One region of the Oceanotoga teriensis genome, then DNA from elsewhere that is predicted to be linked to it. Evidence: riboswitches for the same ligand, from Rfam matches in the RefSeq annotation. Region 1 holds a riboswitch; the other holds the start of a gene.
The links. A riboswitch is a leader RNA that binds a small molecule or an ion and turns the genes downstream of it on or off. The one in region 1 is predicted to bind lysine.
Positions count from the first base shown of each region.

Region 2: another riboswitch for lysine. It lies ahead of C7380_RS05610 (aspartate-semialdehyde dehydrogenase); the one in region 1 lies ahead of C7380_RS12410 (Na+/H+ antiporter NhaC family protein).

Region 1 is NZ_QGGI01000026.1:15,317-23,448, forward strand. It holds gene C7380_RS12405 (FAD-dependent oxidoreductase) at 1-959, shown strand, start outside; gene C7380_RS12410 (Na+/H+ antiporter NhaC family protein) at 1,010-2,623, opposite strand; lysine riboswitch at 2,699-2,872, opposite strand; gene C7380_RS12415 (GNAT family N-acetyltransferase) at 2,946-3,383, opposite strand; gene rpsO (30S ribosomal protein S15) at 3,544-3,819, shown strand; gene C7380_RS12425 (polyribonucleotide nucleotidyltransferase) at 3,916-6,105, shown strand; gene C7380_RS12430 (M16 family metallopeptidase) at 6,108-7,325, shown strand; gene C7380_RS12435 (HD-GYP domain-containing protein) at 7,352-8,132, shown strand, end outside.
Region 2 is NZ_QGGI01000006.1:64,152-72,283, forward strand. It holds gene C7380_RS05605 (5'-nucleotidase C-terminal domain-containing protein) at 1-2,037, shown strand, start outside; lysine riboswitch at 2,127-2,302, shown strand; gene C7380_RS05610 (aspartate-semialdehyde dehydrogenase) at 2,374-3,366, shown strand; gene lysA (diaminopimelate decarboxylase) at 3,350-4,576, shown strand; gene dapA (4-hydroxy-tetrahydrodipicolinate synthase) at 4,579-5,457, shown strand; gene C7380_RS05625 (4-hydroxy-tetrahydrodipicolinate reductase) at 5,454-6,098, shown strand; gene dapD (2,3,4,5-tetrahydropyridine-2,6-dicarboxylate N-acetyltransferase) at 6,101-6,796, shown strand; gene C7380_RS05635 (aspartate kinase) at 6,808-7,995, shown strand; gene C7380_RS05640 (aspartate aminotransferase family protein) at 7,992-8,132, shown strand, end outside.

The sequences.
Region 1 (8,132 bases):
ACTTTGATGTAATTATAATGTCAACAGGTGTAATACCTGAAAAAGAATTGGCTTTGAATTGCGGTTTAGAATTGGGTAATACTGGAATAAAAGTAAATGAATATATGCAAACTTCATGTGAAAATATATATGCCGTTGGTGATGCTGTTGAAATTAATAATTTAATAAGTGGACAAAAGAACCTTATACCTCTTGCAGGTCCAGCTAATAAACAAGCAAGAATAGCAGCTAATAATATATATTATGGAAATAAAGAAAAATATAAAGGAGCTTTGGGAACTTCTATTGCTAAAATATTTGATATGACTATCGCATCGACTGGGTTAAATGAAAAAAGACTAAAAGCAATGAAAATAGATTATATTAGTTCTATTACCACTTCAAAGTCTCATGCCGGATATTATCCTGGTGCTTCTCTTATAACTTTAAAAATCCTTTTTAATAGAGATGGAAAGATATTTGGCGCTCAAGCTGTTGGAGAAGATGGAGTCGATAAAAGAATAGATGTTATATCAACAGCGATAAAAGCTGGATTAAAAGTTTGGGATTTAGAAGAATTAGAATTAACCTATGCACCGCCTTTTGGTTCAGCAAAAGATCCTGTTAATTATGCAGGTTTTGTTGCTAATAATATAATCAAAGGTGATATAGAAGTTATTGATTGGGATAAAATTAAAGAAATTGAAAATCATATTATATTAGATGTCAGAAATAAAGATGAAATAAATGATAATAATATAATAAAAGAGGGAAGTTTTATAAATATTCCATTATCTGAATTGAGAAAAAATTTGAATATGCTTGAAAAAGATAAAACTTATATAACTTATTGTACAATGGGATTAAGAGGATATATTGCATATAGGATTTTAAAATTGAATGGTTATAAAGTTTATAATTTAAATGGTGGATTTAGAGTTTATTCAAACGCAAAAAAAAGTAAAAAAATGCATAAATAAAAATAAAAAAGAGTTAGTTCAATATTAGTGATATGAACTAACTCTTTTTTTTATTTTGATATATTTTTAGAATATTTTTTTTCTGTTTTATTATGTAATATTTTTACTGCAAAATATAAGGTGATAAATCCAAAAATTAAACTAATGGATCCTGCAATTAATAATCCAAACTTAGCTAAAAAACCAACTATTAAAAAACCTGTAAATGATATTATTGCAACTGTGGTTGCATATGGAAATTGAGTCTGAACATGATCTATATGATGACAACCTGCTCCTGTTGAACTCAATATGGTAGTATCTGATATAGGTGAAGCATGATCTCCATATATTGCACCAGAAAGAACACCAGATACCATAGGAATTATTAAATCAAGTCTTCCTGTATGTAAAGCCATAGGGATTGCTATTGGAATGAGTATACCAAAAGTTCCCCAACTTGTTCCGGTTGAAAAAGATACAATTCCAGATATTATAAAAAATAATGCAGGCATTATTTCTATAGGGAAATTATCACTTGCAAGACTTACGATATATTCTCCAGTTTGAAGATCGTTTCTTATAATAGATCCTATTGTCCATGCAAATATTAATATTTTTATTGCTGGTAGCATCATTTTAAAACCTTTATAAGATAGAGAACCGAACTCTTTAAAATTTATAGTTTTTCTAATTAAAAAATAAATTATAGTAAAAATTAAAGAAATTAACCCACCCCAGAATAATGCAAAAGCAGAATTCATATTTTCGAAAGCTACTGCAAGATTATTTTCTCCGCCAAATAAAACAAAATCTCCTGTATAAAGCATAAAAGATATTATAGATATAATTAATACGAGAACCGGGAGAACTAAATCAATAACTTTACCATTTTTACCAGGAATAACATCCATTTCAACTTCGTTTGATGCATCTTTATTACCATTAAATAAATCATTATTAAATTCAGCATTATATTCATGTTCATACATAGGGCCAAAATCAAATTTTTTAACGCTTATTAGTATAACCATAAAAATTGTCAAGATTGCATAAGAATTAAAAAATATAGAACTTAAAAATACATTATAAGGATTAAAATTAGAAAGTTCACCTGTGCCAACTCCTGATTGAGTTAATTGTGAAATAACCTCTGCAACCCAGCTTGATATAGGTGCAATTATACAAATTGGGGCAGCTGTTGAATCTATTATGTAAGCTAATTTAGCCCTAGAAATATTATGTTTATCAGTAACAGGTTTCATTACAGTTCCAACTGTTAAAGAATTGAAATAATCATCTAAAAATATTAAAATTCCGAGTAAAAAAGTTGATAAAGAAGCACCTTTTTTTGAATTTATTTTTTTAGATGCCCAATTTCCATAAGCAAGAGCACCACCAGCTCTTGATATCAAAGCTACCATTATTCCAAGAATTATTAAAAATAATAAAATAAATAAATTCCAAGAATCATTAAATGATTCAAAGGATTTAAAATTAGAAAATTCTAAATTATCCCACATTAATTTTATTATTTTTACAAAAGCATCTATAATATTTCCATGAGTGACGATTAAAGCACCGGATAAAATTCCAGCAAAAAGTGATAATAAAACCCTTTTGGTTAAAAAAGCCAAACCAATTGCCACGATAGGTGGAATTAGAGACCAAAAACCATAATCCATAAAAAAACAACTCCTTCAAAAAATGATAAAATAAAAGTGCTTCTCCTGTGGAGAAGCACTAATTAAATGACAAATTAGCTGAACGGCTCTCCACAAAAGCGTGACAATTATAAAGATATTTTCTTTATAACCAGAAGTATGAGTTGAGGAAAACTCATATTCTTCGGCACTATCGCCTTTCATCTAAATCATATCTTCCTCAAGATTTCAATTTAGATTACTGATCTTTAGTGCTCCTCCGTTCTTACAAACATATTAACTTCGTACAGATTATAACATCAAAAAAAAATAATTCAATTAAATAAATGTAAATAAGGTAACTTTATAAATATTTTTCCATTTTTAAATGTTCAATTCCAGCTTCTAAAAAAATATCTGAAATAGATTTATAACCCAATTTTTCATAAAATTTTTTTGCAGAAAGTTGAGAATTCAAAGTTATCTTTTTTACTTTTCTTTTCAATAAATCACTTTCAATATAGTTAATAAGTTCTTTCCCGAGACCTTTTTTTCTGAATTCATATATAGTTGCAACACGTTCGAGTTTAACTTCAGAACTATTTAAATATCTTACTCTTGCAGTACAAACAGGATTTTCGTCATGTATAAGAACATAGTGAATACAACCTGCATCTAAACCGTCTAATTCAAGATTTGGTGGTACATTTTGTTCTTCGATAAAGACTTTTTTTCTAATATCATAAGCCATTTTAAAAAAATCTACATCTTTAAATAAAAAAGAAAAAATAGAAATATTCATAAATACACCTCAAACAATAAAAGTTATTACTATAATTATAACATAAAGTTCATTGACACTTTATTATAAAATATTGTATAATTATATTACCTTTACTCAGTTTAGTGGATTAAATACCCTTTACTTGGTTTTAGGAATAAAATTTGGGAGTGATATTAAGATGGCTAGAGGATTAGAACAAGACTATAAGAAAGAACTTATAGAAGAATTTAAAATTAATCAAAAGGATACGGGATCTGTTGAAGTTCAAGTTGCTATTCTTTCTGCAAGGATAAAACATATAACCGATCATTTAAAAAAACATCCTAAGGATTTTCATTCAAGAAGAGGTTTGATGTCAATGGTTGGAAAGAGAAGAAAGATGCTTAAATACTTGAAAAAGGAAAAACCAGAATTATATCAAGAAATGATAAAAAAACTTCAAATAAGAGGATAATCAAAGCGGGGTAGAATAACCCTGCTTTTTTGTTATTAAAATCAATAAAATATGGTAGAATATAATGAAATGAATTAATACAGAGAGGTGAAATGAATGAAATTTTGGGAAAAAGAAATATTCGGAAGAAAACTTAGAATCGAAAATGGAAAAATGGCTAAACAATCACATGGTTCTATCTTGTTGACTTTTAACGAATCTACAATATTATTAACCGTTAATGCATCTGAAACTGCTAAACCAGGAACAGATTTTTTACCTTTAACAGTAGATTTTAAAGAAAAATTTTATGCAATAGGAAAAATTCCTGGTGGATTCGTTAAAAGAGAAGGAAGACCATCTGAAGAAGCTATTTTATCTTCAAGACTTATAGATAGACCTATAAGGCCTTTATTTCCAAAGGATTTTCATAATGAAATACAGGTAATATCAACTGTTTTTTCTATGTTAAATGATGATTCTATTGAAACTTGGAGTATAGCAGCAGCTTCTCTTGCTTTGAATATATCTCCAATACCTTTTAACGGTGTTGTAGCTGGTGTTAGAGTAGGATTGATTGATGGAGAATATATAGCTTTTCCAACTCAAGAACAACTTTCAAAATCAGAAATAGACATAGTTGTTGCTGGTTCAAAAGAAGCTATTACAATGGTTGAAGGAGAAGCACATGAAGTTAGTGAAGAAATTATGGTTGAAGCATTGAATTTTTCTCATAAGGCTATAAAAGAAATAATATCTATTCAAGAAGAAATTATATCTGAATTTAATATAGAAAAATGGGAAGTTGAAGTGCCAGAATATCCTGAAGAGTTTATAAATGATTTTAAATCTTTAATAAATAAAGAAACTCTTTTTGAAGCGCTTATGGTAGAAGGTAAAAAAAATAAAGATAAAAAACTAAAGGAATTCAAGGATTCAGTATTTGAAAAGTTTGAAGAATTATATCTTGATAAATGGACAGAAGAATTTTATCTTGAAAAGAAAAGTTATTTAAAAGAAACTTATGAAGAAATATTTAAGAAACTCATGAGAAGATCTATAGTAGATGATAATAAAAGAGCCGATGGAAGAAAGATAGACGAAATAAGACCTATTACATGTGAAATAGGAGTCATTCCAAGAGTTCATGGTTCTGCACTCTTTACTAGAGGAGAGACTCAATCTTTAGGAATAACAACACTTGGAGCACCTATGGATGTTCAAATGGTTGATACTATTTTTTCTGACGAAGATAAAAGATTTATGTTACATTATAATTTTCCACCATTTTCAACTGGAGAAGTAAGACCTTTAAGAGGCCCAGGAAGAAGAGAGATAGGTCATGGTCATCTTGCAGAAAGATCACATAAAAATTTAATACCTTCAGAATCTGAATTTCCATATACAATAAGAGTTGTATCTGAAATATTAGAATCAAATGGTTCATCTTCTATGGCTACAGTATGTTCAGCTTCTTTGTCCATGATGGATGCCGGAATACCTCTAAAAAAACATGTTGCTGGTGTTGCCATGGGTTTAATATTTGAAGAAGATAAAAATGTAGTGTTAACTGATATTCTTGGAATTGAAGATCATTTAGGAGATATGGATTTTAAAGTTACTGGAACGAGAGAAGGAATAACAGCTTTTCAGATGGATGTAAAAGTTGATAAAGTAAATGAAGAAATAATGCGTGAAGCTCTTGATAGAGCTAAAATTGCAAGATTAAAAATATTAAATTTAATGTATGATGCTATATCTGAACCAAGACCAGAACTTTCTCCATTTGTACCTAAAATAAAAACTATTACAATACCAGTAAACAAAATTGGAGATGTCATTGGACCTGGTGGAAGAATAATAAAGAAAATAAATGAGACATATAATACAGAGACATCCATTGATGATGAAGGAATTGTTAAAGTTAGTGGTATGGCTGAAGATATGGTAGATAAAGCAATAAAATATATAACAGGTCTCGTATCTGAAATAGAAAAAGGAAAAGTATATGAAGGAAAAATAAAAAGAGTAGAAAAATACGGAGTTTTTGTGGAAGTTTTGCCTGGAAAATCAGGATTATTACATATTTCAAATATGTCAAAAAAACCAACTGAATTAAAAATTGATGATAAAATAAATGTAGAAGTAATAAGTATAGAATCTCAATCTAAATTCCAATTAAAAGAAGAAGGATATGAAAAACCTAAACGTGCTCCAAGACCAGAGAAAACTTCAAATGATAAAAATGATTCAAATAATGATGAAAAAAAAGATAAAGATATAGAAAAAGAAAATGGGGGTAATTAATTTTGTACAGTTTACATAAAATGAAAAATGGCATGGATGTTATACTTCTCCCAAGAAAGACTATGAGAAGTGCTGCTGTTATGTACTGTGTAAAAACAGGTTCTTCTCATGAAAAAGAAGAAATAGCTGGAATATCTCATTTTATAGAACACACAGTTTTTAGAAAAACTAAAAATAGAAATAATATAATGATAAAAAAACCTCTTGAAGAAGTTGGTGGAAGTTTAAATGCTTTTACTACAAGAAACATGACAGTTTTTTACTCAAAAGTTCCAAGTATAGAAATAGAAACAGCTATAGATATACTTTCCGATATAACTTTTAATGCTACGCTCATAGATGAAGACATAGAAAAAGAAAGAAATGTAATACTTGAAGAAATTGCAATGTATGAAGATGATCCAGTAGATTTAACTTTTGAAAATCTTTCTAAAAATATTTTCGATGAAGATTTTGCAAGACCTGTTATAGGATATAAGCATACCGTTAGAGAATTAAATAATAGAAAACTTTATCCTTATTACAAAAAACATTATAATCCTTCAAATACAATAGTTGTAGTTTCTGGAGGATTTGATGAAGAAAAAATATTGAAAAAATTTAAAGAGATGAATATTGGAGAGTCTGGTATTAATAATGACTTTAAAAGTCCGATATTAAAAAAAGAAGATATATTAATAAAAAAGACAAAGAAAGAATTATCTCAAAATTATATAATAAATGCATTTAAAGCTCCAAATAAAAAAAGTGAATATTATTATCCAAGTCTCATATTGAACACTTTATTAGGAAGTGGGATGAGTTCTCTTTTATTCAATAAAATAAGAGAAGAAGAAGGATTAGTATATGAGATTGCTACGGATTACAATGCCTATAGAGAAAATGGATTATTTTTGATATTTGCTGCTACTACATCTGAGAATATAAAAAATTATAATGATAGATTAAGTGAAACCATATATAATTTTAGTGATAGAAAAGATTTAAATGAGTGGTTTAATTATGGTAAAAAAAGATTAATAGGTAGATTAACTATAGACATTGAAAGTAATGTAGCACTTGGAATGAACACATTGGATTCTTATTTAACTTATGGAAGAATTGTAAATATAGATGAAATTGTTGAAAAAATCCAAAAAGTACAAATGGAAGATGTTATTGAAGCTTCAAATATTATATTTTCTTCTAATAGATATACATCTATGTTAAATCCCGAATAAAGGGTTAATTATGGAGGGGACTTATTATGAGAAAGGTTTTATTTTCTGATTTACAACCAGGTTATGTAATTGCTGAGGATGTTACAAAAAATTCTATTATATTATTATCAGAAGGAACAGTTCTAACTGCTCATGATATACAACAATTAAAAAATTATTCTATAAAAATGGTATATGTTTATGATGAAGACGATTTTCAAATGGATAAAGATATAAAGATAATATTTAAAGAAATACCTCCAGTAGTTGAAAAACAAAAATATGAGTCATGGACTAATCAATTCGAAAAAGTAAAAGATATAACAAAATTGAATGAAAACTCAGAAGAATTAAATACATTAGTAAAAGATATATACTCAACTTTTGTTGAAGAAGAAAATATAGTTTTAAATCTTTTTCATGCAATAGGTGATGAAGCTTTAACAGCACATTCTATAAATACGGCGATTATATCTTCAATAATCTCTGTAAATTTAAAGATGCCTTATGTATTTACATTTCAACTTTTAAAAGCAAGTCTTTTACATGATATAGGATATTCTTTTTTAGGAGAAAGAGTTATAAATGACTATGAAGATCTTGAAAATAAAACTGTAAAATCACATTTAATATCTGGATACAAAGCTATGAAAAATTTTAAAGATAATATATCTAAAGAAGCAATAGATGCAATACTTGAACATCATGAAAGATATGATGGAAAAGGAATATTTATGAGATTATCTGGGGAGAGAATAAATCCTTTGGTAAGAATACTTCAAGTTGGAGATGCTTATGATTCAATGATAGAATCTGGAAAAAATCCAT
Region 2 (8,132 bases), on a different contig from region 1:
ATAAATAATGAAATAAGTGATGAATCCACAGATGATAAATTAAAAATTGATGAAATAACTGATGAATCTACAAATATACAACAAAAAATAGAATATTCAGATAACGGCAAAAAAATAAATATGATAATAATAGCTACGAGTGATATACATGGAAGGTTTATGCCTTATGAATATGCTATAAGAAGTGAAAATAAAAAAGGATCATTAGCTCAAATTTCTACAATAGTTAAAGAAATAAGAACAAAAAATCCAAATACAATAGTTGTAGATGCTGGAGATACAATACAAGATAATTATGCTGATATATTTATAAATGAAACAAAAAATCCTATAATAGAAGCTATGAATTACATAAATTATGATGCTTGGATACTTGGAAATCATGAATTTAACTTTGGCATAGAACCATTAAAAAAAATAATTAAAGAGTTCAAAAATGAAGTAATTTCATCGAATATATATGATGAAAGTGGTAATAGACTTGTAAAACCATATACAATATTAGAAATAGAAGATGGAATAAAAATAGGAATAATAGGAACAACCCATCCGGATATAATGAAATGGGATAGAGAAAATTTAAATGGTTATACAGTTACAGATCCAGCAATAGAGACAAAAAAAATAATAAATGAAATTAAAGAAAATGTAGATTTTATATTATCTGTAAATCATATAGGAATGAAAACAGATGAAAAAGATATTACAGGAATAAAAAATATCCTGAATAAAAATCAAGAGATAGATGCACTTATATTTGGACATGACCATAAGAAAATTCAATCATATTATTATTCAAATGGTCAAATATATGAAAAACCACAAAATCAAATTAAAGAAAAAATGATTCCTATAATAGAGCCTGGAAAATGGGGAGAAACCTTAGCAAAAATAGAAGTTACTTTCACAAAAGAAAATGGAAAGTATGAAATAAAAAATAGAGAAGAAGATATAAAAATAAGTTTAATAGACATACAGACAAAAGAAAAAACAATAGAACCGGATCCGGAAATTGTAGAAATATTAAAACCATACCATGAAAAAGCCTTAAAAGATGCTGATACAGTAATAGGAACTTTAATGGGAGGAGATCTTGTAGAACCAAATCAAATAGAAAATATACCTCAAGTATGGCTTGAACCATCAGCAATGATAGATTTAATAAATAAAGTTCAAATATACTATGCAAACAAATTAACAGAACAAAATGTTTTTATATCTGCTGCTGCTGCATTTAGAGAAGATGCAAATATAAAAAAAGGATCTATTACAAAGGCTGATATATCAAAAATATACAAATTTGATAATACTTTATATGTATTACAAATGACAGGTAAACAATTGAAAGAGTATATGGAATGGAGTGTAGAGTTTTATAATCAATATCAGAATGATGATTTAACAATATCTTTTACTCAAAGACCCGGATATTTGTATGACATGTTTACAGGAATAAAATATCAAATAGACATATCTCAACCAAATGGAAATAGAATAAAAAATTTAAAATATATGAATGATGAAGAAATAAAAGAAAAAGATAAAATAAATATAGCTGTCAATAATTATAGAGCTAATACACAATTATTGACTCCAGGGATAATATTTCAAGAAGAATTACCAAAAGTAATAGCAAAATCAGACTATACAACTTTATTAGAAGATGAAAATATAAGAGAAATGATAATAAGATATATAAAAGAAGAAAAAAATGGAATAATATTTCCAACAAAAGATGATAATTGGAATATAATAGGAAATAATTGGAATTTAGTAAAATGGCATAAAATGATGAAATTAATAGAAGATAAAAAAATAGAAGTAGATCCTTATACATCCGTAAAATGGGAAAATATAAAAGATCTTGCAAAAAATATAATCTTAAAATATAAAGTTATAAAAGGTGATTGGTTATTAAAAATTTCAAGAATGTATGGAATAGAATATATGAAAATAGCCGAAGAAAATAACATAAAAAATCCAGATTTAATATATCCAAATCAGATATTTACAATACCTGAAAATTATATTGAATAATAATGAAAAATATTTCAAAAAATCATATGTTAAAATTTAAGTAATGAAAAAGTCAAAATACTATGTTATTTATATATACATACAAGTAAATAAAAAACGGAGGCGCAATCGAGAAAAGTAAAATCATGGAGCATTGAGAAAAGCTTTGAAATGATTTGAAAGGCGAGATTGCCGAAGAAAATAGAATTCTCAAACTATTTTTTGGGTGTATGATAAACAATCATACAACTGTCACGAATCAATTTCGTGGAGAGCCGTAAAAATCATATAAAAATATTTTTTATATAATAAACTCTCTACGTTAATCGTAGAGAGTTTTTTTTTGGAGGTGTAAAAATGAAAATAGCGGTAGTTGGTGCAACAGGAGCGGTTGGGAAAAATATGGTAAAAATATTAGAAGAATTAAAAATAAAAATTGAAAAAATAGATCTTTATTCAAGTTTAAGATCAAAAGGGAAAAAAATAAAATTTAAAGAAAAAGAAATAATTGTAAAAGAATTAAATCAAGAAAGTTTTAATGAAGAATATGATTATGTATTATTTTCTGCAGGAGCATCCGTATCAAAAAAATATGCTCCTATTGCTGCAAAACATGGAAGTGTAGTGATAGATAATTCATCGGCTTTTAGAATGCAAAAGAAAATTCCACTTATAGTTCCTGAAATAAACAAGCATTTATTAAAAAAATATAAAGGAATAATATCAAATCCAAACTGTTCTACTATACAAATGGTATTAGCTTTGAATCAAATACAAAAAAACATAGGAATAAAAACGATAGTAGTATCAACATATCAAGCCGTTTCAGGTGCTGGTAATCTTGCAATAAAAGAACTTATTGAACAGTCAGAAAATATAAAAAATGATAAAAAAATATTTTCAAAACAAATAGACAAAAACTTAATACCAATAATAGGAGAAACATTAGAAAATGATTTTACAACAGAAGAAGAAAAACTTATAAAAGAAACAAATAAGATATTTAATTCAAAAATTCATATTATTCCTACTGCAATAAGGGTACCGGTTATTTACGGCCATTCAGAAAGTGTTTATATAAAAACAAAAAAAGATACAAATAAAGAAGAAATAAAAGAATATATATTAAAATCGGAGCATGTAAAAATATATGAAAATGATTTATTGACCCCTAAAGATGTTGAAAATAGTAATATAACATATGTAAGTAGAATTAGGCAAATAAAAGAAAAAGAATATGCATTATGGATAGTTGCAGATAATTTAAGAGTTGGAGCTGCAACAAATGCTATAAGAATAATGTTAGAGCATATGAAAATAAATGGTGTTGATCATGAAGAAAATATATAATGCTATAAAACAAATAAATAAAGTTGAAAAAACTCCATATTATATATACTCTCAAGAACAAATAGAAGAAAATATAAAAAATCTTCAAGAAGCATTTAATTGGGCAGATTTCAAAGAATATTTTGCAGTAAAAGCTACACCTAATCCTCATATATTAAAAATAATGAAAAATAACCAATGTGGTGTTGATTGTAGTGGAATAAATGAAATAAAACTTGCAAAAATGGTTGATTATAAAGGTCAAGATATATTTTTTACTTCTAATAATACAACAGAAGAAGAATATAAATATGCAATAAAAAATGAATGCATAATAAACATAGATGATTATAAACATATAACCATGATAAAAAAAATAAAGCAAAAACCAGAAACAATAAGCATGAGAATAACCCCACTTCTAAAAGTTGGAAATGGAATAATAGGAAATCCTGAACAGTCAAAATTTGGCAATACTCCAGAACAGATAAAAGAAGGTTTAAAACAAATAAAACAAATTGGAATAAAAAAAATTGGATTACATACAATGATGGTATCAAATGAATTAGAAATAGAAACTTTGTTAAAAGTATACAAATATATATTCGGTTTTGTAAGTCAAATAAAAGAAGATTTAAAAATAGAATTAGATTTTATAAATTTAGGCGGTGGAATTGGATATAACTATGAAAATAGAGAAAAACAAATAGATATTCAAAAGCTTGGTAAAAAAACGCAAGAAATATATTCAAAAAGTTTTAAAAAATTTGAAAATACTCCAAAAATATATATGGAAAGTGGAAGATATATAACAAATAATGCCGGATATTTAATAACTAAAGTAATAAATATAAAAAAAACATATAAAACATATATTGGGGTAGATGCCGGAATGCAAAATCTTATGAGACCTGGAATGTATGGAGCATATCATGAAATAGAAATAATAAACAAAGATTTAGAACAAAGAAAAGAGAATATACAAAAATATGACATAGTTGGATCATTATGTGAAAACAATGATAAATTTGCAATAGACAGATTATTACCAAAAGTTCAAAAAGAAGATCTATTAATAATAAAAGATGTTGGAGCACATGGTTTTTCAATGGGATTTAATTATAATGCTAAATTAAAATCAGCAGAATATCTAATAGAAAAAGATAATATAAAAAAAATAAGAAGAAAAGAAACATTTGAAGACTATATACAAACTATAATGGAGGTATAAAAATGTTTAAAGGCACAGCAACCGCGTTAATAACACCTTTTAATAAAGAAAAAGAATTAGATATAAAAAACTTTGAAAAATTAATAAATGATCAAATAGAAAACAATATAAATGCACTTGTAATACTTGGTACTACTGGTGAATCGCCAACCATAAACGAAAAAGAAAAATATGAAATAATAAAAAAAGCTATCGAAATAACCAATAAAAAAATACCAATAATAGTAGGAACAGGATCAAACGATACAAAAAAAATTTTAAAAAATAATAAAATAGCTGAAGAATTAAATGCTGATGGATTATTAATTGTTACCCCATATTACAATAAAACTACACAAAATGGATTATATGAAAACTATAAATATATATCTCAAAATACAAAATTACCTATAGTACTATACAATGTACCATCAAGAACAGGATTAAACATAGAACCTAAAACTACAATAAAACTTTTGAAAAATATAGAAAATATAATAGGAATAAAAGAAGCAAGTGGAAATATATCTCAAATAAATAAAATATTAAATGAAAAGCCTAAAAATAAATACCTTTACTCTGGAAATGATGATCAAATAATACCTATAATGGCTAATGGTGGTGATGGAGTTATATCAGTTATATCAAATTTAATACCAAAACAAATATCAAAAATGACAGAAAATATTTTACAAAAAAAATATGAAGAAGCATTAGAAATAAATAATAAATATTTAAATTTAATGAATATGATGTTTGAAGAAGTAAATCCAATACCGATAAAATATGCTATGAGTTTAAAATATAAAACAGAAAATACATTAAGATTACCATTAATATCTGTTACTAAAGAATTAGAAGAAAAAATAAAAAAAGAAATGAAAAGAGTTGAAATAATATGAAATATGGATTAATAGGGTATAAAGGAAAAATGGGAAATTCGATAAAAAAGTTGATGGATGAAGAAAATCACCAACTTGTATATAAATTAGATAAAAACATAGAAGAAGAAATAGATATACCTCAATTAATAATAGATTTTTCAAATAAAAGCCTTATAGATAAGGTAATAGAAAAAACACAAAAATATAAATCAAAATTAATAATAGGAACTACAGCATTAGAACAAAAAGACATAGAAAAATTAAAACAAATATCTCAAAATACAGCTATAATACAAAGTTATAATTACTCTATAGGAATACAATTATTAATAAAAGCAGCTCAAATGATAAACAAACAAACACTAAATTGGGATAAAGAAATATCAGAAATACATCATAGATTTAAAGTAGATAAACCTTCAGGAACGGCAATAATGATAAAAAATTCTTTAGACCAAGAAATAAATATAACTTCTAAAAGATTAGGAAATGTATTTGGAGAACATGAAATAAATTTTTCTTCTCTTGAAGAAATAATAACTATAAAACATCAAGCACTTACAAGAGATGTATTCGCAAGAGGAGTATTAAAATCTGTAAATTATATAAAAGATAAAAAAAATGGATATTACACATTCAAAGATGTTATGGAGGGTTAAAAATGGACTCATTTCAAATAATAGAATATATATCAAATTCAGAGAAAAAAACACCTTTAAAAGTTTATCTAAAAGGCGACTTAAATTTTTTAGAAAAAGAAGAGAATTATTATGGTGATGAAAAAAATGGAATATTATTTATTGAAGAAAAGAATTTTCAAAAAATATATCAAGAAAATAAAGAAAAAATAAAAAAATTTAAAATAGAATATGATAGAAAAAATTCAGCTATACCACTTGCAGATTATTCAAAATATAATGCAAGAATAGAACCTGGAGTTAATATAAGAGAAATGGTTGAAATAGGTAATAATTGTGTGATAATGATGGGTGCTGTAATAAATATAGGGGCAAAAATAGAAGAAAAAACAATGATAGATATGAATGTAGTAATTGGAGGAAGAGCACAAATAGGAAAAAATTGTCATATAGGAGCCGGAGCTGTAATAGCTGGAGTTATAGAACCTCCAAGTGCTCAACCAGTGATAATAGAAGATAATGTATTAGTTGGAGCGAATGCAGTAATATTAGAAGGTGTAAAAATAGGAAAAAATTCTGTAATAGCTGCAGGATCTATAGTTACTAAAAATGTTGAAGAAAATACTGTAGTAGCAGGAGTGCCAGCAAAAAAAATAAAAAAAATAGACATAGAAACAAAAAATAAAACTCAAATAATGGAAGAACTCAGAAATTTATAGGAGATGAAACAATGAATATAATAGTACAAAAATATGGTGGATCATCTGTTGCTGACAGTGAAAAAATAAAACAAATAGCAAAAAAAATAAAAGAAAAGATAAAAGAAAACAATAAATTAATAATAGTAGTATCGGCTATGGGAAAAACTACAGACAATCTCCTCAAATTATCAAGAGAAATATCCAAAAAACCAAATCTTAGAGAATTAGATATGCTTTTAACTACAGGAGAACAAATATCTGCCTCATTATTATCAATAGCATTAAACGAAATAAAAATAAAAGCAAAATCTTTAAATGCATATCAAGCTGGGATATATACAAATAATGAATACAATCACGCAAAAATAGAAAAATTTGATACAAAAAATATATTAAATCATTTAGAAAATTATCAAGTACTTGTTATAACAGGATTTCAAGGAATTAATCAAAATGGTGATCTAACAACACTCGGAAGAGGTGGCTCAGATACATCAGCAGTAGCATTAGCTTCCTCTTTAAATGCAAAATGTGAAATATATAGTGATTATCCTGGTATATATACAATAGATCCTAAATTATATCCGAATGCAAAAAAAATTAAAAAAGTTAATTATGATGAAATGTTAGAAATGTCAAGACTTGGCTCAAAAGTATTACATTATAGATCTGTTGAAATAGCCAAAAAATATAAAACAATAATATATTGTGGAGCAACATTTAGTGAAGAGGAGGGCAGTTATATAATGCCAGGCATAGAAGACTCAGTAGTTACAGGATTAAGTGTTGACAGAGGTCAAACACAAGTTAATATAATAAACTTACCAATAAATTATAGTTTAATAAATGAAATATTTAAAATAACAACAGAAAAAAGTTTCAATGTAGATATGATATCCATAATAAATGCAAATGATAAAATAAATGTTTCATTTAGTATAGTTGAAAATGATAAAGCAGATATGGACGAATTTTTAAAAACACATTTAAAAGAATTTAAAGATGTGAAATTAAGTTATAGATATAATTTAACAAAAATATCTGTAGTTGGAGTTGGAATGAGAAGTAGCAAAGGAGTTGCAATGAGATTTTTTAAATCATTAGATAAAATACCTATAACTCTTGTAACAACATCAGAAATAAAAATATCTGCTTTAATAGATGAAACAAATTTATCAAAAGCGATAAAGAATATAGCAGAGGAGTTTAGCTTATGAATTATTTAAAAATGTATGATTCATTTGATATAGAAATTCAAAATACAGATAGAATGTATATATATGATATAAAAGGGAATAAATACATAGATACTTTTTCTGGAATAGGAGTAAATGCATTTGGCCATAGCTATAAA